Regions from separate parts of the Romboutsia hominis genome, predicted to be linked through region 3. Evidence: riboswitches for the same ligand, from Rfam matches in the RefSeq annotation. Region 3 holds a riboswitch; each other region holds the start of a gene.
The links. Region 3 has a riboswitch for thiamine pyrophosphate ahead of thiD (bifunctional hydroxymethylpyrimidine kinase/phosphomethylpyrimidine kinase). Riboswitches for the same ligand answer to the same signal wherever they lie in the genome.
Positions count from the first base shown of each region.

Region 1: it holds a riboswitch for thiamine pyrophosphate, as region 3 does, so the genes downstream of both, thiC (phosphomethylpyrimidine synthase ThiC) here and thiD (bifunctional hydroxymethylpyrimidine kinase/phosphomethylpyrimidine kinase) in region 3, are expected to answer to the same signal.
Region 2: it holds a riboswitch for thiamine pyrophosphate, as region 3 does, so the genes downstream of both, thiS (sulfur carrier protein ThiS) here and thiD (bifunctional hydroxymethylpyrimidine kinase/phosphomethylpyrimidine kinase) in region 3, are expected to answer to the same signal.

Region 1 covers NZ_LN650648.1:1,807,423-1,815,849, reverse strand. The annotation lists gene FRIFI_RS08780 (DEAD/DEAH box helicase) at 1-142, shown strand, start outside; gene FRIFI_RS08775 (MATE family efflux transporter) at 324-1,682, shown strand; gene FRIFI_RS08770 (cold-shock protein) at 1,858-2,058, opposite strand; gene FRIFI_RS08765 (MFS transporter) at 2,275-3,444, shown strand; gene FRIFI_RS08760 (calcium/sodium antiporter) at 3,481-4,437, opposite strand; gene thiC (phosphomethylpyrimidine synthase ThiC) at 4,576-5,889, opposite strand; TPP riboswitch at 6,000-6,102, opposite strand; gene nrdE (class 1b ribonucleoside-diphosphate reductase subunit alpha) at 6,480-8,427, shown strand, end outside.
Region 2 covers NZ_LN650648.1:349,204-357,630, forward strand. The annotation lists gene FRIFI_RS01570 (DEAD/DEAH box helicase) at 1-761, shown strand, start outside; gene hpf (ribosome hibernation-promoting factor, HPF/YfiA family) at 902-1,432, shown strand; gene FRIFI_RS01580 (CPBP family intramembrane glutamic endopeptidase) at 1,526-2,302, opposite strand; TPP riboswitch at 2,525-2,636, shown strand; gene thiS (sulfur carrier protein ThiS) at 2,767-2,961, shown strand; gene thiF (sulfur carrier protein ThiS adenylyltransferase ThiF) at 2,963-3,769, shown strand; gene FRIFI_RS01595 (thiazole synthase) at 3,789-4,565, shown strand; gene thiH (2-iminoacetate synthase ThiH) at 4,567-5,670, shown strand; gene FRIFI_RS01605 (thiamine phosphate synthase) at 5,670-6,296, shown strand; gene FRIFI_RS01610 (MerR family transcriptional regulator) at 6,447-7,271, opposite strand; gene FRIFI_RS01615 (hypothetical protein) at 7,634-7,834, shown strand; gene FRIFI_RS01620 (hypothetical protein) at 7,868-8,056, shown strand; gene FRIFI_RS01625 (ABC transporter permease) at 8,321-8,427, shown strand, end outside.
Region 3 covers NZ_LN650648.1:865,710-874,136, reverse strand. The annotation lists gene FRIFI_RS04090 (sensor histidine kinase) at 1-689, opposite strand, end outside; gene thiE (thiamine phosphate synthase) at 824-1,438, opposite strand; gene thiT (energy-coupled thiamine transporter ThiT) at 1,468-2,091, opposite strand; gene tenA (thiaminase II) at 2,079-2,762, opposite strand; gene thiM (hydroxyethylthiazole kinase) at 2,762-3,547, opposite strand; gene thiD (bifunctional hydroxymethylpyrimidine kinase/phosphomethylpyrimidine kinase) at 3,564-4,370, opposite strand; TPP riboswitch at 4,521-4,617, opposite strand; gene FRIFI_RS04060 (DEAD/DEAH box helicase) at 4,976-6,088, shown strand; gene FRIFI_RS04055 (YhgE/Pip domain-containing protein) at 6,391-8,427, opposite strand, start outside.

The DNA.
Region 1 (8,427 bases), 940 kb from region 3:
AGATACAGTAGAAGAAAAAATTATAAGATTACAAGAAATGAAAAAAGAATTAGTAAAAGAGCTTATAGATAGTAATACAGATAGTGGAAATTTTCTTAGTAAAATGTCAGTAGATGATATAATAGATATAATGTTTGACTAAAAAATTAGAATATAAAATCAAAAATACGAAAAACTACATATAGATGTGATTAATCATAAAAAGGCTAGGATTAAATCTTAGTCTTTTTTATATACATAAATAGTAAATAAGTACATGTATTAACTTTTAAATAATACAAAAGATATATATGTACTTGTGAAAGGAATGAATATAAGTGTATATGACAAAAGATAAATCGTTTTATAAAAGTATAATAGATATATCAATACCAATAGCTATACAAAATTTAATAACAGTATCTGTTAATATGGCAGACACTGTTATGTTAGGTAGACTAGGCGAAGTAGAGTTATCATCAGCAGCTATAGCTAATCATCTTTTTTTTATATTGATGATATTAATGTTTGGGATTTCTGGAGGCTCTAACGTTATGTGCTCTCAATACTATGGGAAAAAAGATATAAAATCAATACACAAGGTAATTACTATTACATACTGGCTAAGTATAGCACTATCAATATTATTTGTATTAGTGGCTATGGTTATGCCAGGTGCATTTATGAAGCTATTTACAGATGATATATCAGTTATATCAATGGGGGAGAAGTATATAAGGATAGTTAGTATAAGTTATGTATTCTATTCATTAACAGTTTCTACTGTCGGTGTACTTAGGTCCATTAAAACTGTTAAAATACCTATGATCATACATAGTATATCTTTATTTATAAATATATTTTTAAATTATATATTAATATTTGGAAGGTTTGGGATAAGTCCATTAGGAATTAAAGGAGCAGCTATTGCAACTGTTATATCTAGGATAATAGAATTTTTTATAATATTTGCATATATAATTTTTAAAGAAAGTAAAATAAAATATAGGTTAAATTATATTTTGAAAATAGATAAAATAATATTTAATGATTATGTAAAAGTAACATATCCCATATTTTTTAATGAACTATGTTGGTCAGTAGGATCGTCTATGATATCTATAATAGTTGGTAGGATGGGGACTAGTGTAGTTGCAGCAAATAGCATAAATAATGTAGTAAATCAATTTGCAACTTTATTTATACAAGGATTATCTAGTGCTTCATCAGTTATAATAGGTAATGCTATAGGTAAAGGAAACTATGAAAAAGTAAAAGAATATGCAAACACTATAATCATACTAAGCATAATAGTTGGAGTTATATCAGCTTTAATGATTTATTTATGTAAAGATGTGATATTAGGATTTTATAATATATCACAAGAAACGAAATTAATATCAAAAGAAATAATGACAGCAACAGCTATAGTAGCATTGTTTAGGTCTTTATCTTCAAATCTTATGATGGGTGTTTTAAGAGGAGGAGGAGATAATAAGTATGTATTTAAATATGAAATGATATTTATGTGGGGATTATCTATACCACTTGGATTTATAGGTGCATTTATATTTAATTTACCAATACCTATTGTATTTTTTCTATTAAAAAGTGATGAAATATTAAAAGGTATAGTTGGATTTATAAGAGTTAAAAGTGGCAATTGGATAAATGATGTAACTCGAGATAAAAAAGATATGTAAATTATATACTATAAAACATTGTATCTATAAATACTTTTGTATTTCTAAAAATGTCTATGTAAAAAATAACATAGACATTTTTAATTGTTGCTATATTCAGAAAATTTATGATTATTAAAATTAATAAATAAAAAAGACTCAAATAAATTTGAGTCTTTAAAACGTATCTATATGATTATAATATAGTTATGTTTTCAGCTTGAGGACCTCTAGCACCTTCAACTATATTAAAGCTTACTTTTTGACCTTCTTCTAAAGTTTTGAATCCATCAACTTGTATAGCTGAGAAATGAGCGAATACATCATCTCCACCTTCTACAGATATAAATCCAAATCCTTTTTCACTATTGAACCATTTTACTATTCCTTGAATCATTTTCAATTCTCCTATAAACCTACATCAAGATTATTTCTTGATTTACTGTAATTTAAGTGTAACACTTATTTAAGCAAATGTACACACTTTTTTTATTTATTTAAATAATTACCTTAAATACTAATAAATATACCTAAATTTTCTAAAAAATATAAAAAAAATGATTGTACAAAAACTAACAATATTATGGTATATTCTTATAAGAGGAGGAATATTATGTCTAAATTTTATATAAAATACTTATGTATGTTTATAGGATTGGGGTCATTTATGACTTATTTACCTGTATACTTAGAAAAAACATTAAACTTTAGTCCATCGCAAATAGGGATTATAGTATCAATACCATCTATAATTGGTATAGCACTTGTACCTATATGGGGGATTATAAGTGATATTATAAAAAAACAAAAGCTTATATTATGGATAAATGTATTAGTAGCATTTTTACTGGGATATTTATATTCAAAAACAACGTCTTTTATACCGATATTTATAGTAGCGATATTTTTTGAAATGTTTAGAAATTCATTATTGCCACTTGCAGATACTATAACAACTTCATATTGTAAAGAACAAAACAAAAATTATGGAAAAGTAAGGGTATTAGGTTCTATAGGATATGCACTATCTGCTTTTATTTGTGGTCATATAATGAATTTAACAGGAAATGATTTGGCATTTTTCTACATGTTTATGTTTAGTATGCTACTATGTTTATTTATAACTCCATATTTAAATACACCTAAAGAAATGGAGTCTAAAGAAAAGTTAAATTTAAAAGTAGATATAAAAAAATTATTTACTAATAAACAATATGTGTTAATACTTTTAGCAAGTATAAGTATTGTTGCCTTAAGTGATGGGGTAAGCGCCTACCAAGGTATACATTTATTAAACTTAGGAGCAGGCAAGGAACTTGTAGGAATGTTGACTGTGTTTATGGTAGCTCCAGAACTTTATTTTATGGTTAAGACCAAAGATCTTTTAAAAAAATATGGAAATACAAAAATGATTACTGTAAGTGCAATTGCACTTTTTATTAGATGGATAATATATACATTTACAAATAATATAGCATTATTTATATTAGCATCAGCTTCTCATGGTGTAGCAATAGCTATAATGACTATAACTGTTTTTGACTTTATAGGAAACGTAGTAGAAAAAAAATTATACACTACAGCCATGACTATATACACTTTTTGTATAGGAATTGGGTCATCAGTTATAAAACTTATATATGGAAATATAATAGACTTATATGGAATGAAAGCCATATTTATATGCTCAATAATAATTTCTATCATAAGTTTTGGAATTATATTTGCAATAAATAAATTAGAATATAAGAATATAAATAATACAAATATAATAAGCGAATAAAAAGGAAGAACATAATTATGTTCTTCCTTTTTTAGATTACCTAACTATAGTATATATCATATATACTATATATAAAGCTATTAATATAAAACCTTGTTTTTTTACAAGACAATTATCTTTTTTCATAAAGATATAAAGTAAAACTGTTATAAATGTCATAAATATTATATCTATAAGAGCAAATGTACTTATAGATATCGGACTTATAGTTGTAGCTAAACCTAAAACTAAAAGTATATTAAATACGTTTGAGCCTATTACATTACCTATAGCTATTTCAGTTTCACCCTTTTTTATAGCCATAATAGAAGTAACAAATTCAGGAAGTGAAGTACCAACTGCAACTATTGTAAGTCCAACTAAGTTTGCACTCATACCAAATGATGTTGCAATAGTCGTGGCAGAATCAACAACCATATCTCCACCAACAATAATTCCTGCTATACCAATTAAACTTAATATAATTGTTTTAAACATAGGAACATCTTCACTTACTTCAGCTTCTATAGCTATAGCACTTTCACCACCAGATAAGTCTTCTTCATTATTAGAGTTTTTAGCACTTTTTACAGTATTTATTAAGAAGTAGGCAAATACTAATAAGAAAAAAATACCTTCAAATCTATTTATATGTAAATCAAGTGAAAATAGTAACAACATAAAGCTTATACCTATTAAAAATGGAGTATCTTTTTTTATAGTATCTTTTTGAACTGGTAACTTTGCAATTATTGCAGATACACCTAACACTACAAGTATGTTAAAAAAGTTAGAGCCTACGATGTTAGCAACACTCATATCATTTTGTCCTGCTAATGAAGATGTAATACTTACTGCGGCTTCAGGTGCAGATGTACCCATAGCTACTATAGTAAGACCTATAACCATAGCTGGAACATTAAATTTTCTAGCAATTGAAGCAGCACCATCGACAAATATGTCAGCACCCTTTATAAGGAAAATAAAACCTAATATTAATATTATAAATGCCATTAATATTCCTCCAAAAATATATATTTATAAAGGACAGTATACCACTTTATGTATTCTTTTGTAAATCATTAAAATATGATGAAACTTAGTTATGCAAAGAATATAATAGATATTTATAATATTAAATTAAGTATGTAACTAATTATCTGCTCTTAATAAATTTAAGTCTTTACCACTCATTATTTTATTCATATTTCTCATAGAACACATCTTACCGCACATTGTACAGCTATCATCATGTTTAGGAGTTGACTCTTTTCTATATCTTCTAGCTTTTTGTGGGTCAATAGCAAGTTCAAACATTTTTTCCCAATCAAGTTCTTGTCTAGCTTTACTCATTTGATTATCTATATCTCTAGATTTAGGAATTTTCTTTGCGATATCTGCAGCATGAGCAGCTATTTTAGTAGCTATAATACCTTCTTTAACATCATCTAAGTTAGGTAGTCTTAAATGTTCTGCTGGGGTTACATAACATAAAAAGTCAGCTCCATAACTAGCAGCTAAGGCACCTCCAATAGCACTTGTTATATGATCATATCCAGGGGCTATATCTGTAACTATAGGACCTAGCACATAAAATGGTGCACCATGACAAAGTTTCTTTTCAAGTAACATATTAGACTCAATTTCATCTAATGACATATGTCCAGGACCTTCTATTATTACTTGAACATTTCGTTTCCACGCTCTTAGAGTAAGTTCACCTAATATCATTAATTCTTTTATTTGACAAGCATCTGAAGAGTCATTTATAGACCCAGGTCTTAGAGCATCTCCAAGGCTTAATGTTAAGTCATATTCTTCGCATATATCAAGTAATTCATCAAAGTATTCATAAAAAGGGTTCTCACGTTGGTTAAGCTCCATCCAAGCATACATTAAAGAACCGCCTCTAGATACTATATTAGTAAGTCTTTTGTTTCTTTTAAAAACAGATGCAGTTTCTTTGTTTATACCAGCATGTACAGTAACGAAGTCTACACCATCATTTGCATGATTTCTTACTACATCTAAAAATTCTTTAGCAGTTATATCTTTTAATTCTTTATCGTAAAAACCAACAGCATCGTATATAGGAACAGTTCCTATCATAGCATTAGAAGATGATATAAGTTTTTTTCTAAATTCTTTGGTTTTACCAAAAGAACTTAAATCCATTATAGCTTCGGCTTTCATATCTAATGCCAAATTAACCTTTTTCATCTCTTCATCAATATCACAACAATCTTTTGATATACCTAAATTTACATTTATTTTGGTTCTTAGATTTTCGCCTACACCTTCAGGATTTAAAGATTTATGATTTTTATTAGCAGGTATTGCTACTTTACCTTTAGATATTAGCTCTCTCAAAATATTAACATCCATATTTTCTTTTTTTGCTACTATTTCCATTTCTTTAGTAATTATCCCCTTTTTAGCAGCATCCATTTGAGTAGTATACATCATATTAAAATCCCCCTTATTATATTTTAATAAATAAAAAAAGCCTTACCATAAGGCAAAGCTTCTCAAAATATGTATTAATAAATAGACTATATTTGTTTTATAGCTATTAATAAACACAAAAGTAACTTTCCTACGGTAGTATAAACTACATCAGGTTCGAAGGGTTAATGAATTTATCATTTCTCAGCCTAAAAGGCACCCCTAGTTAGATATCTTTTCAAAAACATTGTAGTTCTTTATTTATGTATTGTAAAGAAATTTTTTGTACTTATAAAAACGGAAAGGCACCTATCAAAAGATAAGTGCCTTTATTTGGGCTAGCGTAATACTTATATAAAATATAAGTTCCCACTTAACTTAAGAATATCATAATGAATATTATTTGTAAATAAAAAAAGCAATTATAAAAAATTATCAATGCCTTATGTGTTGAAAAAACTATATATTAAAAAGAATAAAAAAAATAAAATATAATAATAGATTAAGAATACTTTTATTGGTGTATATACAATATATAGTATTTGGTTTAAATATTATATCTATAAGTGGTAGATAATGATTAGTAAAACATTAAATAAAAGGTGGGAAAAATGAACTGGATAGAACTAAATAATCAAGTCATAATAAAAAATAAAGAAGGAAAATATCAATTAGAAAAAGATAAAGAAGCATTATACAGTTATATAAATGAATATATAAAACCTAGAACAAAGGTATTTAATAGTCTTGAAGAAAGGCTATCATATTTAATAGATAATAATTACTATTCTAAAGAAGTAATAGAAAGATATGATATAAATTTTATAAAAGAAATAGAAAGAATCATAAAAAATTATGGATTTAAATTTAATTCATATATGAGTGCAAATAAGTTTTATCAAAACTATGCACTTAAGACTAATGACAATAAAGAAATATTAGAAAGCTATAATGATAAAGTTCTCATAGTATCTTTAGCACTTGGAAATGGTGATAAAAATTTAGTAAGAAAATTAGCAGAGAAACTAGTAAAACAAGAATTTCAACCAGCAACACCTACATTTTTAAATGCAGGTAGAGCTAGAGCAGGAGAAATGGTATCGTGCTTTTTGATATCTATAGAAGATAGTACAGAAGGTATATCATATGCAATTTCATCAGCAAATCATTTGTCTAAAATAGGTGGTGGGGTAGCACTTAATCTATCAAGGTTAAGAGCTTCAGGAGACCCTATTAAAGACATAGAAGGAGCAGCAGGCGGTGTGGTAGGAGTTGCCAAAATGCTAGAACAGTCATTTACCTACTTTAACCAAATGGGTGCAAGACAAGGTGCCGGGGCTGTATATTTAAGTGTATTTCATCCAGATTTTGAATTACTTATGGATACCAAAAAGATAAATGCAGATGAAAAAATAAGATTAGCATCATTATCTTTAGGGGCATTAATACCAGATAAATTTATGGAATTGGCAGAGAAAAATGAGGTGGCTTATGCATTTTATCCTCATTCTGTTTATAAAAAATATAATATAAATCTTGATGAGATGGATATGGAAAAATGGTATGATATTTTAAAAAATGATGAAGATATACGAAAAAAAGAAATAAATCCTAGAAAAATGCTAACAAAGATAGCACAGATGCAACAAGAAAGTGGATACCCATATGTTGTATTTTTAGATACTGCAAATAGAGAACATATACTAAAAGACGTTGGTAAAATCAAAATGTCTAATTTATGTTGTGAAATATTTCAATACCAAACACCATCAAATATAAAAGGATATGCTGGAGAAAATATATGGGGACAAGATATAAGTTGCAATTTAGGTTCTTTAAACATTGCTAATGTAATGGATAATAAAGATATAGAAAATACGATTGATACTGCAATAAGAGCATTAACTTTTGTTTCTGATAACACTAGTATAAATGAAGTGCCAACAATAAAAAATGGAAATGATTCGTCACATGCAGTAGGTCTTGGAGCTATGAATTTACATGGATACTTAGTAAGAGAAAATATACTTTATACATCAGAAGAAGCAATAGACTTTTGTAATGTATTTTTTGCAATAGTTAGACATTTTGCTATAAAGTCATCTATGAATATAGCTAAAGAGAGAAATAAAACATTTGTTGGGTTTGAAAAATCAGAATATGCAAAAGGAAAAGATAGTAATGTATTAAAAAAATATTATAAAAATTCATACTTACCTAAGACAGATAAAGTAAAAAAATTGTTTGAAGGTATACATATACCTACAACTAAAGAATGGGAAGCTTTATTAGATGAAGTAAAAGTACATGGATTATATAATGCATACTTAACAGCAATAGCACCAACTCAAAGTATTAGTTATGTTCAAAATGCAACATCAAGTATAATGCCAATTACAGAGCCGGTTGAAGTTAGAACATATGGTGATTCTACAACTATATATCCTATGCCATTTTTAACTAATGAAAACATGCTTTATTACCAATCTGCATATAGAATGGATATGAGAAAAGTTATAGATATAGTTTCAACAGTCCAAAATCATGTTGACCAAGGTA
Region 2 (8,427 bases), 520 kb from region 3:
ATACTTTAAAAAATATAATATATTCTCAGGCTCCAGTATCAGTTATGATATTTTGCAATACAAAAGAAACTGTTACAAAACTTTATAAAAATTTAAAGGAAGATAGGTTTTTAGTAACAGAACTTCATGGTGATATGTCTCAAGACAAAAGAAATTTTACGATAAAAGATTTTAAAAATGGTAAGTTTAATATACTAGTAAGTACAGATGTAGCTGGTAGAGGTATACATATAGATGACATATCTTTAGTTATAAATTTTAATGTGCCTAGAGATAAAGAAAACTATATACATAGAATAGGTAGGACAGGTAGAAAAAAAAGCTTTGGAAAATCTATAACTATGGTAAATCAAAAAGATGAAAAGTATATGGAAGAAATAGAACATTATATTGGATATAAAATAGAAGATCTAGATGACATAAAAAAAGAAGATATTGCTTTAGGAAAAGCTAAGTTTGAAGAAAATAATAAAAAAGTTTTAAAAAATAGAAAAAATAGAAATGAAGAAAAAAAGGTTCACAGTGAAGTAACGAGACTATACCTAAATGCTGGAAAGAAAAAGAAAATAAGAGTTATAGATATTGTTGGAGCTCTTAATAGTATAGAGGGAATAAATAATGAAGATATAGGTGTAATAGAGGTACAAGACCTTTGTTCTTATGTAGATATATTAAATCACAAAGGTGAAATTATATTAAAGAAGTATAAAGAGATTAGTGTAAAAAAGAAGATGGTAAAAATAAAAAAAGATAATAGATAAAAAACCCCCTTAACTTCTATAATACACCAAAAAAATATATAATAATAGCCTTAAAATGTAATTGTTTTCCTGTTATTATTTAAATATACAAGATAACTTGTATATTTAAAAATGTAGTCCAGATACAGGAGGTACATACTATGAGCGTAAAAATAATTTCAAAGCATGTAAAAGTTACAGAGGCAATAAGAGAAAAAATTGAAAGTAAGTTTGAAAAGCTAGAAAAATATATTAATGATGATTTTGATGTACATGTTAAAATAGATGTAAAGAGAAAAAATCAAAGTATTGAAGCGACAGTATATACTAAACATGGAACTATCGTTAGAGCTGAAGAATGCCAAGAAGATTTATATTCAGCAATAGACTTATTATATGATAAGCTTTATAAACAGCTTAGAAAATACAAAACACAAATGATAAGAAGAAATAGAAAAAATGAAAGTATAAGATTTGATAATATAGAGGAATATGAAGAAATAGATTTAGATGACGATGTAATAAAAAGAAGAAAGAAATTTAAAATGGACAAGCCAATAACTCCAGAAGATGCAATTGTTCAAATGAATTTATTAGGACATCAATTCTTTTTATTTAGAAATATAGAGACAAATAAAACAAGTATTATATATAAAAGACATGATGGATATGGCCTTATAGAACAAGTGTAATACCATAAACATTTAATAATAAAAAACGTATTGAAAATTTCAATACGTTTTTTATTATTAAAAAATAGCTTATTATTATTAATATAACTTGAATTATTTAGATTTTAGTTTTATACATTTTTTTGATATATAAAATATAATAAAACCAGCTAGACAAGTTGCTAGAGCTATAATTATATGTAAATCCACATCATACTCAAATACATAAGAACAAGCATTATCTAAAGCATGAAATAATATACAAAGCCAAATGCTATTAGTTTCCATGTATATGTAAGTAAGTACAAAAGAAGAAGCAATACAACTAAGAGCAAATGGAATAAAACTAGTATGTTGTTGTGGTGTACCAACTACAAACCATAAAGGTAGATGCCATAAGGACCAAATAATACCTATTATTAGAGAACTTTTAAAAGGAGAATATTTCTTTAGTAATTTAGGAAGTAAAAAACCTCTCCATCCTATTTCCTCTAATCCTCCCCCAAATATCATTATAGGAGTTAACCAACTTAAAAATATTAATGGGGATTTTAGTAAGGCACCATAGCCTCTAAACATTTCAACTACTATATATGGAACGGTCCAAAGTATTAAAGCGGCAATAATAACATATAAATATTCCTTTAGACTCCTGTTTGCATTTACACAGTTCCTTAAAAATCTATCAAATTCATCTTTAGACAAAAACTTTTTAGCGGTAATTAATCCAGCTAAAGCAGGAGAATACCCTGAAAGTGCATAAAATAACATAAAAATAGGAGAACCATATATTAAAATATTGAGTTGTGTTGTAGATATAGTTACTGTAAATCCAATTATACAAAAAAGTATTAGTACTATAAAAAAGTACTTTGTATCTTTTGAAATCAATTTTTTTCGCCTCCGAATTTTTTATAAGAATTAATTTATAGAATAATTCAAAGTATATTGAAATTATTGAATAACTATATAATTATTATACATAAGAAATCTAACTAATTTAATAGGGAAATTAAATAAAATTCGTATAATAAATATATATATAGTTTATTTATAAACTAATAATTTGTTGATTATGAAAATACATTGTGCTACACTCAACTTGTAAAAATAAATAAAAGCTAGGGGAGCTATGATTGGATAGCTGAGAAGTAAAGCCATAACTTTCAGACTCTAAGAACCTGATTAAGATAATTCTTACGTAGGGAAGCTCGTATATTTTAATGTACCTAGATTTTTAGTTAAATAAGGCGCTCTCTATAAAAAGAGAGTGCTTTTTTAATGCTATTAAAGTTAAATTTATATAATTATTTTTATATCTTATAAAAGATAATCCTTAAAAGGAGGAAATGTAAGTGAAGGTAAATGGGGAAGAGTTTGAATTTAAATCAGATATGACAATATCAAAGTTATTAGAAGATATTGGAGTAAAAAAAGATAGCGTAGTAGTAGAGATAAATTTAAACATAATTGAAAATAATCAATACGATAGCTATATACTAAGAGAAGAAGATGTTATAGAAGTCATAAGGTTTGTTGGAGGGGGATAAGATGCAACTTTTTATAAATGAGCTACTTGTAAATATTGATGAAGATATAGTTACAGTAGATAAAGTTAAAGAAAAATATAAAAAAGATGCAGATATAATAATACTAAATGGTCATCCAGTAGATGCATATGTAGATTTAGAATTATATGAAAATGATAGAGTTACATTAATAAAAAGGGGTGAAATTCCAAAATTTGAAGAATTAGAAAATCTTATGGTTAGCAGACATACTCCAAATGTTCACTACAAATTAAAAAATGGAAAAGTAGCAATATTAGGTATTGGTGGATTGGGTTCAAATATAGCTATATCTTTAGCTAGAATAGGCGTAGGAACATTAATACTAGCAGACTTTGATATAGTAGAACCATCTAATTTAAATAGACAACAATATTTTATAAATGATATAGGAAAATATAAAACCGAGGCACTTAAAAATAATATAGAAAATATTAATCCATTTATAGAAGTTGAAACTATAAACAAAATAATAGATTCATCAAATATACATGAATTTGGGAACGTAGATATAATAATAGAGGCTTTTGATAATCCAAAGTACAAAGCAGAAATTGCAAATAACATTTTAACTAAAATGAGAGATAAATATTTAATATCCTCATCTGGAGTGGCAGGATATTATGATTCTAACATAATAAAAACAAGAAAAATCAGAGATAAATTTTACATATGTGGAGATGAGATAAATGAAGCTAAAGAAGGTGATGGGCTTATGGCACCAAGGGTGGCTATATGTGCTAATCACATGGCTAATTTAGCAACAAAAATATTGATAGAAGACAAATAAGATTATGTGGGGGATAAAAATGGATAAATTAATATTAAACGGACATGAGTTTAATAGTAGACTTTTAATAGGAACGGGAAAATATAGTTCAAATGATATGTTACCAAGAGTAATAGAGTCAAGTAACAGTGAAATAATAACTATGGCACTAAGAAGAGTAGACTTAGACAATACAGAAGAAAATATACTATCACATATACCTAGCAATATGACAATACTTCCTAATACATCAGGAGCGACTAATCATATGGAAGCTGTTAGGATAGCAAGAATAGCTAGAAAAATGGGATGTGGAAACTTTATAAAAATAGAAGTAATAAGTGATACAAAATACTTATTACCCGATAATGAAGAAACTATAAAAGCAACTAAAATACTTGCTGATGAAGGATTTGTAGTTCTTCCATATATGAGTCCAGATCTATATGCAGGCAAAAGGCTAATAGAAGCAGGGGCAGCAGCAGTTATGCCACTTGGGGCACCAATAGGTTCTAATAGAGGGCTTAAAATGAAAGAAATGATAAAAATAATGATAGAAGAATTAGATATACCAATAATAGTAGATGCAGGAATTGGAAAACCATCTCAGGCTATGGAAGCTATGGAAATGGGGGCAGCAGCAGTACTTGTAAACACTGCAATAGCTAGTGCAGGCGACCCTATAAAAATGGCGAATGCTTTCAAATTAGCAGTTGAAGGTGGAAGAGAAGCATATTTAGCTAAAACAGGAAGAGTAAGCAATTTTGCAAATGCATCTTCACCTCTTACTGGATTTTTAAGTGAAGTAGGTGTTTAATTTGAGTTTTTATAATGTTATAGAAAAGTATAAAGATATTGATATAGATAAATATCTAGAAAATGTATCAAATTATGATGTTTTAAGAAGTTTAGAAAAGGATAATTTAGATGAATATGATTTATTAAATTTATTATCGAAAAAAGCCACTAAATACCTGGAAGAAATGGCACAAAAAGCACACGAGATAACTAATAGATATTTTGGAAAGACTATACTTTTGTATACTCCTATGTATATAGCAAACTATTGTGTAAATAAATGTCTATACTGTGGATATAATATAGATTCTGGAATAAGTAGAAAAAAGCTCAACATTAATGAAATTAAAATAGAAGGAAATGAAATATCTAAAGAGGGATTTAAGCATTTGTTGCTTTTAACTGGAGAAAGTAAGATTCATTCAGACGTAGAGTATATAGGTGAAGCTGTAGAAGTTCTTAAAGATAAATTTCCATCTATTACAATAGAAGTTTATCCAATGGATGAAGAAGAGTATAAATATTTAGTAGATAAAGGCGTTGAAGGGCTTACTGTATACCAAGAAGTATATGATGAAAATATTTATAAAGAGGTACATTTAAAAGGTCCAAAATCTAATTATAAATATAGATTAGACTCACCAGAAAGAGGAATAAAAGCTGGAATGAGAAGTGTATCAATAGGTTCGTTACTTGGTCTTAATGATTTTAGAAAAGAAACTTTTTTTACATTAATGCATGGAAGATATTTAAGAAAAAAATATCCACATGTAGACGTTTCATACTCAATACCTAGAATAAGACCATTTAAGGGATGTTATGAAAAAATAATTGATATCAATGATAATGATTTAGTACAAGCTATGGTTGTTATGAGATTATTTGATAATCAAGGTGGTATAAATTTATCGACTAGAGAAAGCTTATCATTGCGAAGAAATTTAATACCTTTGGGAGTTACAAAATTAAGTGCAGGTGTATCAACAAATGTAGGAGGGCATTCTCAAAATAGTAAAGATACATCTCAATTTAAAATTAGTGATGAAAGTAGTGTTAGTGATATAAAAGCCATGTTAAAAGATATTGGATACCAACAAATATTTAAAGATTGGGAAAGGTTTTAATGTATCTAATAACGAATAGGCATCTATGCAAATATGATAGGTATATTGAAGTTATAAAAGAAGCATCTTATTGTGGCGTTAAAAATATAATACTAAGAGAAAAAGATCTGAGTAATGATGAGCTAGAAAATTTATATCTTAAGATTAAAAAAAATATAAATAAAGATACTAAGATAATAATAAATAGCAATATAGAAGTATTTAAAAGAGTTGATGCCGACGGTATACATTTACCATTTGATAAGTTTATAGATATTTATGATGAAAAAAATAAAAAAGATACAAATGAGTATATAGATATCAAAAACTTTAATAAAATATTAGGAGTATCAACTCATAGTATAAAAGATATAGTAGAAGTACTAAAAAGAAATGCAGATTATATATTTTTATCACACATATATGAAACTAAATGTAAGGAAAACTTAAAACCTAAAGGAATTGAAATATTAAAAGAGGCCAATTCTTTACTTACTAATTCAAATATAAATTTAATTGCATTAGGTGGAATAACACCTAGCAATGTCAAATACATAGTAGATTATTGTGATGATATAGCTGTTATGTCTAACCTAATGAGTAGTAAAAATATAAAAAAAACAATAAATGAATATAATATAGATTAAAAGTTAGCGTCTAAAATAATTTTTATTATTTTAGACGCTAACTTTTATTATAAATAGGTATTTTTATGTATTTTACTATTTAAAATAGTTACAATCTTTGATCTAGTAAAGGATTAGAATTTAAAGTTAATACCATTTAAATCATGAGTTTTATTTAGATAAATTAACTTTTATTGAGATTTTTATTACATAATCATCATATTCTTGAACTGCTAAATCATCAAGTATTATATCTTCATAGAAATGACCTTGAACAGACAGATTATTTTCTTCTATAAACTTTAAAATCTTATTATAAGTAATGCTAGTGTTATAATAACTACCCCTATGATATGCAACAATGTACAATCCCTTAGCTTTAGTAAAATTAGAATATTCTTTATTAGGAAGTTTATTATATATATATTTATAATCTAAGTAATTACCATTAGCTATATCACTGTATTCAAGCATTTCACCTAAAAAATGGGGGTAAGCTATACCTCTATCTTCACAACGACCTATATGAGCAGAAAAAGCCTCATAAACTTCTTTATCTGTAGAACAATTAAAAACTTTTGAAATAAATATGTATTCTTCTTGTAATGGTAAAATGCTGACTTTATCTGTATAATTATTAATAAAATCTTTGGAGTATTCAATTTTTCTATCAATAAAGAGTTTTATCTGGTTTAACTTATCTATTTTATTGATTACATTTATACGTTCCTTTTCTAGTAAATTAATTAATTCATTGGGATTTCTCTTACTTAAGTATTCTTTTATTTCTTTTAAAGGCATACCAATATCCTTTAGCATTGTTATAGCTCCAAACGTTTCTATTTGTTGATAAGAATAATATCTATAATTATTATCTCCTTTTATTTCAGGAGAAAAAATTCCAACTTGATCGTAATGATAAAGAGTTTGCTTACTAGTTTTGCAAAGCTTAGCAAATTCTCCAGTAGTAAAATGTATATTCTTATTAATTTTCATATAAAACACTCCAGATAATATAATAGTTTAATTATAAATATAACACAAAATGTTTAAGATTAAACTAATTAGCATTAATTTATGATAGTCTCCAATTCAAAAGTAAATACTATAAAAATAATAAAATTTTTATAATAGGAAGATATGGAAAGTGTAAGGGAAGTTTTAACAAATGGAAATTTTACTTATTAGTAAAAATTAAATTAAAATTTTTTAAGGAAAATATAAGTATTTTATATCCACAAATGGATATTAATTAAAAAAAAGAAGATAAGTAGATTTTATTGCAAAAATTATGGTGTATTTGATTTTGTATAATGAACAAACTAATGTTAAATAGATTATAAAAAGGAGTGAAGGTAGTGGAAGATAATAATTCTTTTATGGATGGATTAAGAAATTTGGGAAAGCAACTACTTTACACAGAAAGTGAGAATACAAATACTGATAGAGAGAATATAACAGAAATAAACAGTAATGGGAATAAAAGATGTATAACTAGAGCAGGCGCAGGGCCTAAAAGTCATAATAGAGTAGGTAACCCAAATAATAAATTTAGATAAATAATAAAATAATATCATTATGGAGGTAGTAATATGAAAAAAGGATTAATACCAGTAGCTTTAGGAACAGTAGTAACAGCAACAGGATTGATGTTAGATGCTAAGCAAAATAAAAAAGAGAAGTTCAATAGAAAAGATTATAAAAATATGGCAGGTGCACTTCTAGTGGGAGCAGGAGTTGCTCATATTGCCTTAGGTGGAATAGACATAGCTAAATATTAAAATAAGAGGAGATTATTCATTCTCCTCTTATTTTATATTATATTTAGAAATCACTATTATTAGGTGCTTGTCATATAAATGAAAACAAGTCGTTAATATATGTAAGAGCTTATTTTTGTTTTTGAAGATAAAAATTTAAATTAATAATTATTAATAAATAAAAAAATATTGACAATGATAATAATTATCAATACAATAAAAGTAAGTTGAAAATTAATTTCAAGAGATATGTGTTTTCATATAAGGTTATAGCTAGGAGGAAAGATGAAGAAAAGATACTTAGGAATAATATTGATAATATTATCTGCAATATCAGTATTTTTAGGAGTACATAACATAAAGATAGTAGATATATTAACTTTAAATGAAGA
Region 3 (8,427 bases):
CCATCCTTTAAACTTAAGATATTTAAAAATTCTTCTTTATGATCATCATATATTTTATCTATTATACTAGTTGATGTTAATTCTTCTTCATTAAATCCTGTTATTTTATTACATTCTTTTGTAAAAAGTTTAATGTAAGCATTTCTATCTATAGCTCCTATTACATCTGCAGATATACTTAAGAATACCTCCAAATCCTTTTTTATAAATTCTACTTTTTTTATTTCATCTATAAAGTTAATTATAGTACCTTCTAAATCTATATTTTCTAAGATTTTATATATATCGCTGTCTTTTTTTATTTCATCTAAGATAGCACTCATATCATATATTAATTTCTCTGAATTTTTAAACTCCCTTTTTCTATTGTTATCTATATTAATTACCATATTATCTATATTATTGTCAGTTATATCTCTTACTAATATATATGTACCATTATCTTTCGTTTTAGTTATATTAGTGCTTAATTCAAATTCTCCATTTGATGTATTTAGTTTTATACCTATATCGAAGTAGTTTTTAAACTCTAATTTTTCTATTTTTACTTTACTACTTATATCTATGTTTAAGGAATTAATGTCTTTTTCATTTATATACTCTAATAACTTATTGTTACAAAATATTATATTAAAATCTTTATCTAATATAAATATACTATCACTCAAATTATTAAAAAACTCTTTCATTCTTATCTCCCCCAAATATAACCCTTAATAAGTATTCTACACTTTTAGGCAATTTCCTTGAATTGTATTACCTTTTTAGAGTTTAATTTATAATAAAAAAGAAGATACTTTTAAAAGCATCTTCTTTTTTTATATTATATAACATCCATAAATTTTTTAGTTTGACCATATATATCATCATATTTTAATATCTCTGATACTATTGCATATCCATCTATATTTTCATTTTTTAAAGCAGATATATTAGATAGATTTATACCACCAATACATACTATTGGTATATCTATATTTTCTTTTATACTTCTTAATTCTTCTATACTCACATGTTTTGCATCCAATTTAGTAGTTGTAGTAAACATTGATCCTACACCTATATAATCTGCACCATCATTTTTTGCCTTAAGTGATAATTCTAGATTTTGAGTAGATACCCCAATTATCTTATCATTCCCTATTAAATGTCTAACTTCACTACATGGTATATCACTTTGTCCTATATGAACACCGTCTGCACCTACTAACATTGCTATATCTACTCTATCATTTATTATAAAAATTGCATTATATTTTTTTGTAAGTTCTCTTAATTTATAAGCTTTTTCTAAAAATTCTTTTCCTGATGCTTTTTTCTCTCTTAATTGAACTGTTTTTACGCCTGCTTTTAATGCTTCTTCTATAGACTCATAAAAATCTCTACCTTTTAAAATATCTGAGTCTGTAACTAAATATAATTTTAATTTTTCTCTCATCTTTATCTCCTATATTAATTTTTTAGTATTTATTGGCTAATTGATATATTTAAAACCTTACTAAACCTCTTTATAGGTATAAATAATATTAATATGCTAGTTAATAATCCTTCTACACCTGCACTTGATATATTATATACACATGAATATACTATAGGATTCATTCCTTTAGGTGCATATTGTGCAAAATATAATACTCCTGATATTATATACATTAAAACACTAAGGCTAGTTGCTAATATGCATCCTGCAAATATATTAAATTTTTTATCTCTTCCAAATATTCCTGCTAACCCTAGTACCATCATTGGAAGTATATAATCTAATAAAAACTGAGCTGGATGTATTATTGTTGGTCCACTTATTAACTTTATTAAAGCAAAAACTAAACCTGCAGTTATCCCAACTTCTTTACCGTAAAGTATAGCAAGTAGCATTGTAGGTAACATTGAAAATAAAGTTATTCCCCCGCCTTGAGGATATTTTATAAATTGAATCATAGAAAGTATATAAGACATTGCTGAAAACATACCGATTATTACTATTTCTTTTGTGCTTAATTTTCTATTTTTCATATCTTTTAGATACAAGCAAAACCATCCTATACTAACGATTAATATAACTATTCCTAATATATTATTTAAACTAGACATAAGTCTCCCTCCTTAGTTTCTTTATAGGCCATATTCCAAAATTCTAATTCATGTAAACTTGATTTTATAAATATTTCTTTTAAGTTTTCTCTTTCTTCATTACTTATATCTCTACATAAATAGTTAACATAATCTAACCACTCCCTTAGATTCTCGTCAAATTTTCCTTCAGAGTACATATCTATCCATTCTTTGTAGTAATTTCCTTCTAATGTCTCTTTGTAATTATCTAGTAGATAGTGTCCTATATAATTATAGCTCCAGTTACAAGGCATTGTAGAGATTACAATTTCTCTTAAATTTCCTTTTAAGGCTATAGCTTGCATATAACTAGTATAATTATCTGTTGTTATTTCATATTTACATGTTTCTGCTATTTTTGGTGGTACTCCTAATTTGTTCATATAACTAACATGTACTGCTGTTTCATATTCTATCGATGCACTTATGGCTCTACTGAAAAAGTTCATTTCCTCTATAGTCTTTGACTTTATTAAGCACATTGCAAATACTTTACCAAATTCTTTAAGGTATAAATAATCTTGTACTAAATAATTTTTAAATTTCTCTTTAGGTAAAGTACCTTCTCCTAGTTCTTTTATAAATGGATGTTCTAAGTATTCTTGCCATATATTTTTAACTTCTTCAAATAAATAATCTGTAAATTTCATTATATAACCTCAACCTTTCCAAATTTATTTAGCTTTTCTTCATCTAGGTCATATATATTATTCATAAGCTCAACTTTGAAGTCTCCTATAGATATATTTTCTTTATCAGCTAGCTGTCCGCATAAACTCATCGTCATTATCCCCATAGAGATAGCCTCTAAAGTTTTATCACTACTCCCAAGATATGATCCCATTAAGCTAGCACACATACACCCTGTACCAGTTATATACTTTAACTTAGGTGTTCCATTATATATTTTAATTATTCTATTTCCATCAGTTACACTATCTACTTTTCCAGTTGCACAAACTACACATTCTAATTTGTTAGCAATCTTTTTTATAGCTTCATCAATATTTTTGTCATCATCAAAAGAGTCAACACCCTTGCCTTTAACATCAAATCCACCTATATATTTAATCTCAGCTACATTTCCTTTTATTGCAGTAAATCTTACTTCATTTAATAATCTTTTTACAAAATTTGCCCTAGTTTTTGTAGCAAATACTCCTACTGGGTCAAGTACAACAGGTTTATTGTACTTATTGGCCATTTTACCTGCTTGTAAAAATAATTCTAAGTTAGAAGATTTCATAGTACCTATATTTATAACTACTGAACTTGCTACCTGAACAATCTCTTCTACTTCTTCATATGAAAAACTCATTAAAGGACTCGCTCCTAGTGCCAATGTTATATTAGCACAATCATTTATAGTTACTTCATTAGTATAATGAAGTACTAATGGATTAATTTCTTTAACTTTATTTATTAAACTATACATATTCTCTACCCCAATACTATATTTTCTTATTTTCTATTTCATAGAAATGATGAACAGGTCCTACTCCACTTCCTATATCAAAACTATATCTTATTGCGTTTGTTATATACTCCTTACTTCTTTTTACGCTTTCACATATATCATATCCTAATGCTAAGTGTGCAGCTATTGCTGAAGATAGTGTACATCCTGTTCCATGCGTATTTTTTCTATATAGCCTTTCACTCTTATATACTTTAAATATATCTTTGCCTATAAGTATATCTACAGCATCACCGTCTAAGTGTCCCCCCTTCATAAGTACAAACTTCGGACCTAATTCTAATATTTTTTGACCTGCTAATTTCATATCCTCAACATTGTCTATTTTAATACCTGTTATTTCTTCTGCTTCTGGTGTATTTGGTGTTATTATGTAGGCCATTGGTATAAGATACTCTATCATACTTTGCTTAGCTTCTGGCTTAAGTAGTGAATATCCACTCTTTGATATCATTACCGGATCAATAACTAGATTTTCTGGTTTGTATTTATCTAGAGTTTTTGCTATTTCTTTTATTATTTCTTCACTAGATACCATACCTATTTTTAAAGATTTTGGACGTATATCATCAAATACAACTTCTATTTGTTTTTTAATTATCTCTTTGCTTAAATCTTCTACCATAAATACACCTTTAGTATTTTGGGCTGTTATAGCTGTTATAACACTCATCCCATAAGTTCCTATTGCACTAAATGTTTTTAAATCAGCTTGTACACCTGCTCCACCAGACGAGTCTGAACCTGCTATTGTCAGTGTAGGTATTTTGTAGTTTTTCATATGATCTTCTCCCTTTTATTTATTAAATATTTAATTTGCTAAAGCTTGTTATCTCCTCAATTAACTTCAATATCATATATTTTTGCAATTAAAAAGCTATACCCCAACATTGGAATATAGCCTTAATTTCTAATTTAATATATAATATAATAATATATTATCAAGCTTTCCTACGCTGGTATTATCCAGATCAGGTACAAGGGTTAACGTTTCGTCTCTCAGCCTTTCGGCACCCCTAGCAAATATTTTATTTTATACTTATAGTATATTTCTATAATCTAAATAAATCAACTTTAATTATAATTTATAAAATCTTCTGTATATTTATAAATACTAACATTTACTTAATACCCATTAATATATAAAACTAACATTAATATTTTATATTAATAAATAATATTATTAGTATTAATTATAACTATATGATATTATTTATTAATACGGAAAATATAAATAAAAAGTTTACTTCGTTTAAGCGACATTCAGGATAACTATTTCTATGTTGCAACGATATAACGTTCACTAATGCTTTAAGCAACGTGTTGGCAAACTATTTCGGTCAAATCCGTTGCTCAAATTATAAAGATATTAAGAGGTAATATATAATGAATTTTGAAGAACTTGGAATTAGTAAAGATTTAGTAAATGTACTAAAAAATAGGGGAATTAACTCTCCTACACCTATACAAAAAGAAAGTATTGGATTTATAAAGTCTGGAAAAGATGTTATAGCAGAAGCTCAAACTGGTACGGGAAAAACTCTAGCATTTTTACTTCCTATATTTGAAAATATTAATCCAAACGCTAATTATGTTCAAGCACTTATATTGTCACCAACAAGAGAGTTAGCTATTCAAATAACTGAACAAGCCATTGAACTTTCAAAAGGTAAGAATATAAATGTATTATCAGCTTATGGTGGAAAAGATATAGCAGGTCAATTAAAAAAGTTAAAGGGAAATATACACCTTATAGTAGCTACACCAGGAAGACTTTTAGATCACTTAGATAGAAAAACTGTAAATCTTAGTAAGTTAAAAACTTTTGTACTAGATGAAGCTGACCAAATGTTATTTATGGGATTTAAAAATGAAGTTGAAGCTATATTAAAGGAGGTTCCTAAAAAGCGTCAAACATTGTGTTTCTCCGCTACTATGAACTCACAAGTTAAAAAATTAGCTTATAGATATATGACTAATCCTGTTGTTGTATCTATAGAAAAAGAAGAAATAACACTTGAAAATATAAATCAAGAAGTTGTAGAAACTACAGATAGAAGAAAACAAGATGCACTATGTTCTGTACTTGATAAAGATAATCCTTTTTTAGCTATAATCTTCTGTAGAACCAAAAGAAGAGCAGATGCTTTAGATGAAGCACTTTGTCAAAGAGGGTATAATTGTGCTAAACTTCACAGCGACATCCCTCAATCAAAACGTGAAAGAATTATGAAATCTTTTAGAAATGCAGATATACAATATCTTATAGCTACTGATGTTGCATCTAGAGGTATTGATGTTACTGGTGTTACTCATGTATATAACTATGATATACCAGAAACTTCAGAAGACTACATACATCGTATTGGTAGAACTGGTAGAGCTGGTAAAAAAGGTTATACTTGTCTATTTGTTGCCCCAAAAGATGAAAGATATTTAGAGCAAATTGAAAATGCTATTCAATATACTATCCCAAGAAGAGAAATAGATAATAACTAATAGTAATGTTAATAAAAATACCTAAAGGAATTATTCCTTTAGGTATTTTTATTTTCTATATCAATATTCTCTAATTCTTCTTTAGTCAATATCTTCTTTCTAGATATAAGCATATTGCACTCCATGCAATAATAATTAATAGTACCTCATCCATCTAGTACATCTAATTTAGATTTACAGTATGGGCAATAATAATCCTTGTTCATATTGTCACTTCCTTAATGTTTATTATGATTATTATTTTACTAGTCATGGAAATGCTATTCAATATTTATTTGTTAAATAATTACCATTATTTATAACTATAAACCAGACTCCTTAAACTTATCATTCATAAATTCAGTTATATTATGGAAAGTTTTCTTAAATATGACTAATGATATAAATATTACAAAGAATATTGCTAACATAGATAAATCATAATATACAGCACTCATGCTAGGTCCTGCTATAGCTTCTCTAAATCCATCTATAGCATAAGTAAATGGCCAATATGGTTGTAATATTTCAAATATCTTAGGGTTAGTTTGTATAGGATATATCCCTCCAGAACCTGCTATTTGGAAGACCATAATAACTATAGCTATAGCTTTACCTAAGTTCCCAAATAAAGAAACTAATGTAAATATAATTGTAGTAAATAGTATAGAAGATACTATAGTAAATAAATACATTAAAGGTATACTAACAGGCTTATCAAATATAAATATATTACCTGTTGCAATTATTAAAGACTGTATTAATGATACTGTCATAAATGTAAGCATTTTACCAAAATGTTTTTGAACTAAATTAGTTTTTTCTCCCGCTAATTCTTCACACTCTGTTGTAAGTAGTGATGTAGATAAAAGTGCTCCTACCCATATTGCAAGTACTGAGTAAAATGGCATTAAAGCGACTCCAAATATACCTGCCTTATATAACTCTTCTGTCTTAACATTAACAGGTGATGATATAAAAGATGCTATCTCTTTTGAATTTTTATCTAATATTGAAATTAACTTGTCTAAATTTTTATCTGTTAATATCTTAGTTTTTTCTACTAACTTATCTAAATCATCTTCAAACTTATTAAGTTCTTTTGATATATTACCTGCTTGTTTTACAAAAACATCACTACTTGATATTCCATAAGTAGAAAGTGCATCTATTTGAGGTATTATAACATTTATACTTTCTAATATGTTGTTTATATCAGAAGAGCTAGAAATCATAGCATCTCCTACACTATCTAAAACATTAGATACATCAGAAGTAAATATAGTATTTGTTAAATTTAACTTATTGTTAAATGAATTTTCTAATTCTGATAAAGAATTAAGTTGTTCATCTATTTGTTCTTTAGTTCCACCACTTTCAATTACTGATTTTAACTCACTTAATTTATCTTTTTCTGAAGAAAGTATAGTTTTTAAAGTATTAAGTGAATCTATTATATTTTGTGTCTTAGAACTTTCATGTTTGCTATTTATATTTTCAAGATCACTTATAACTTTATCTATCGTATTTTCCATAGTTGATATCAATTTTAATACCGACTCTATCGTATTTTCTACATTTTCAATTGAAGAACCATCATTTATATTTTTTAAATTATCAATTTCATTTTGTAATTTAGTATTTATATTATTTATAGTATTCATATTATTATTCATATTTTCTGATGCATTATTCACACTATCCTTTGTAACTAATACTAAATTTTTACTATTTTTTACTACATCTTGAAGACTATTTATTTCTTTTTTTATCTGAGGAAGATTTCCTTTTGTATTATTTAAATACTTTTTAAGTGTATTTGCATGAGAATTTGCTTCTTTTACATAATTATTTATTTTCTCTAAATTATTATATGTACTATCTAAAGCATTTTTTAATTCTATTATCTGCGGTTTATTGTCTTCTAACTTAACTCCTAATGTTGATAAAAATGAAAAAGCTTCTTTATTTAAAGTATCAACAAAATTAGCTTTTATTTCTTCTACTAACTTATTTTTAGCAACATCTGTTATTTTAGTAGCTATTGCATTAACTTTTTCATTAGCCTTATATATAATATTTGGCTTTTGAGGGTCTTTCGTTGTAAGTGTTGACAAATCTTTAGAAAAATCAGGTGGTATTTCAATTAATGCATAAAATTTTCCTTCATTTAACTGATAATTTCCTTGCCACTCATCTACAAACTGCCACCCTATGTCTTTATTCTTTTTAAGCTCTTTAACTATTTCATCACCTACATTTATAAACTTTCCATCAACGGAAGTTCCCTCATCTTGATTTACTATAGCTACTGGAATATTTCCCGTGTTTGAATAAGGATTCCAGCAAGCCTCTATATT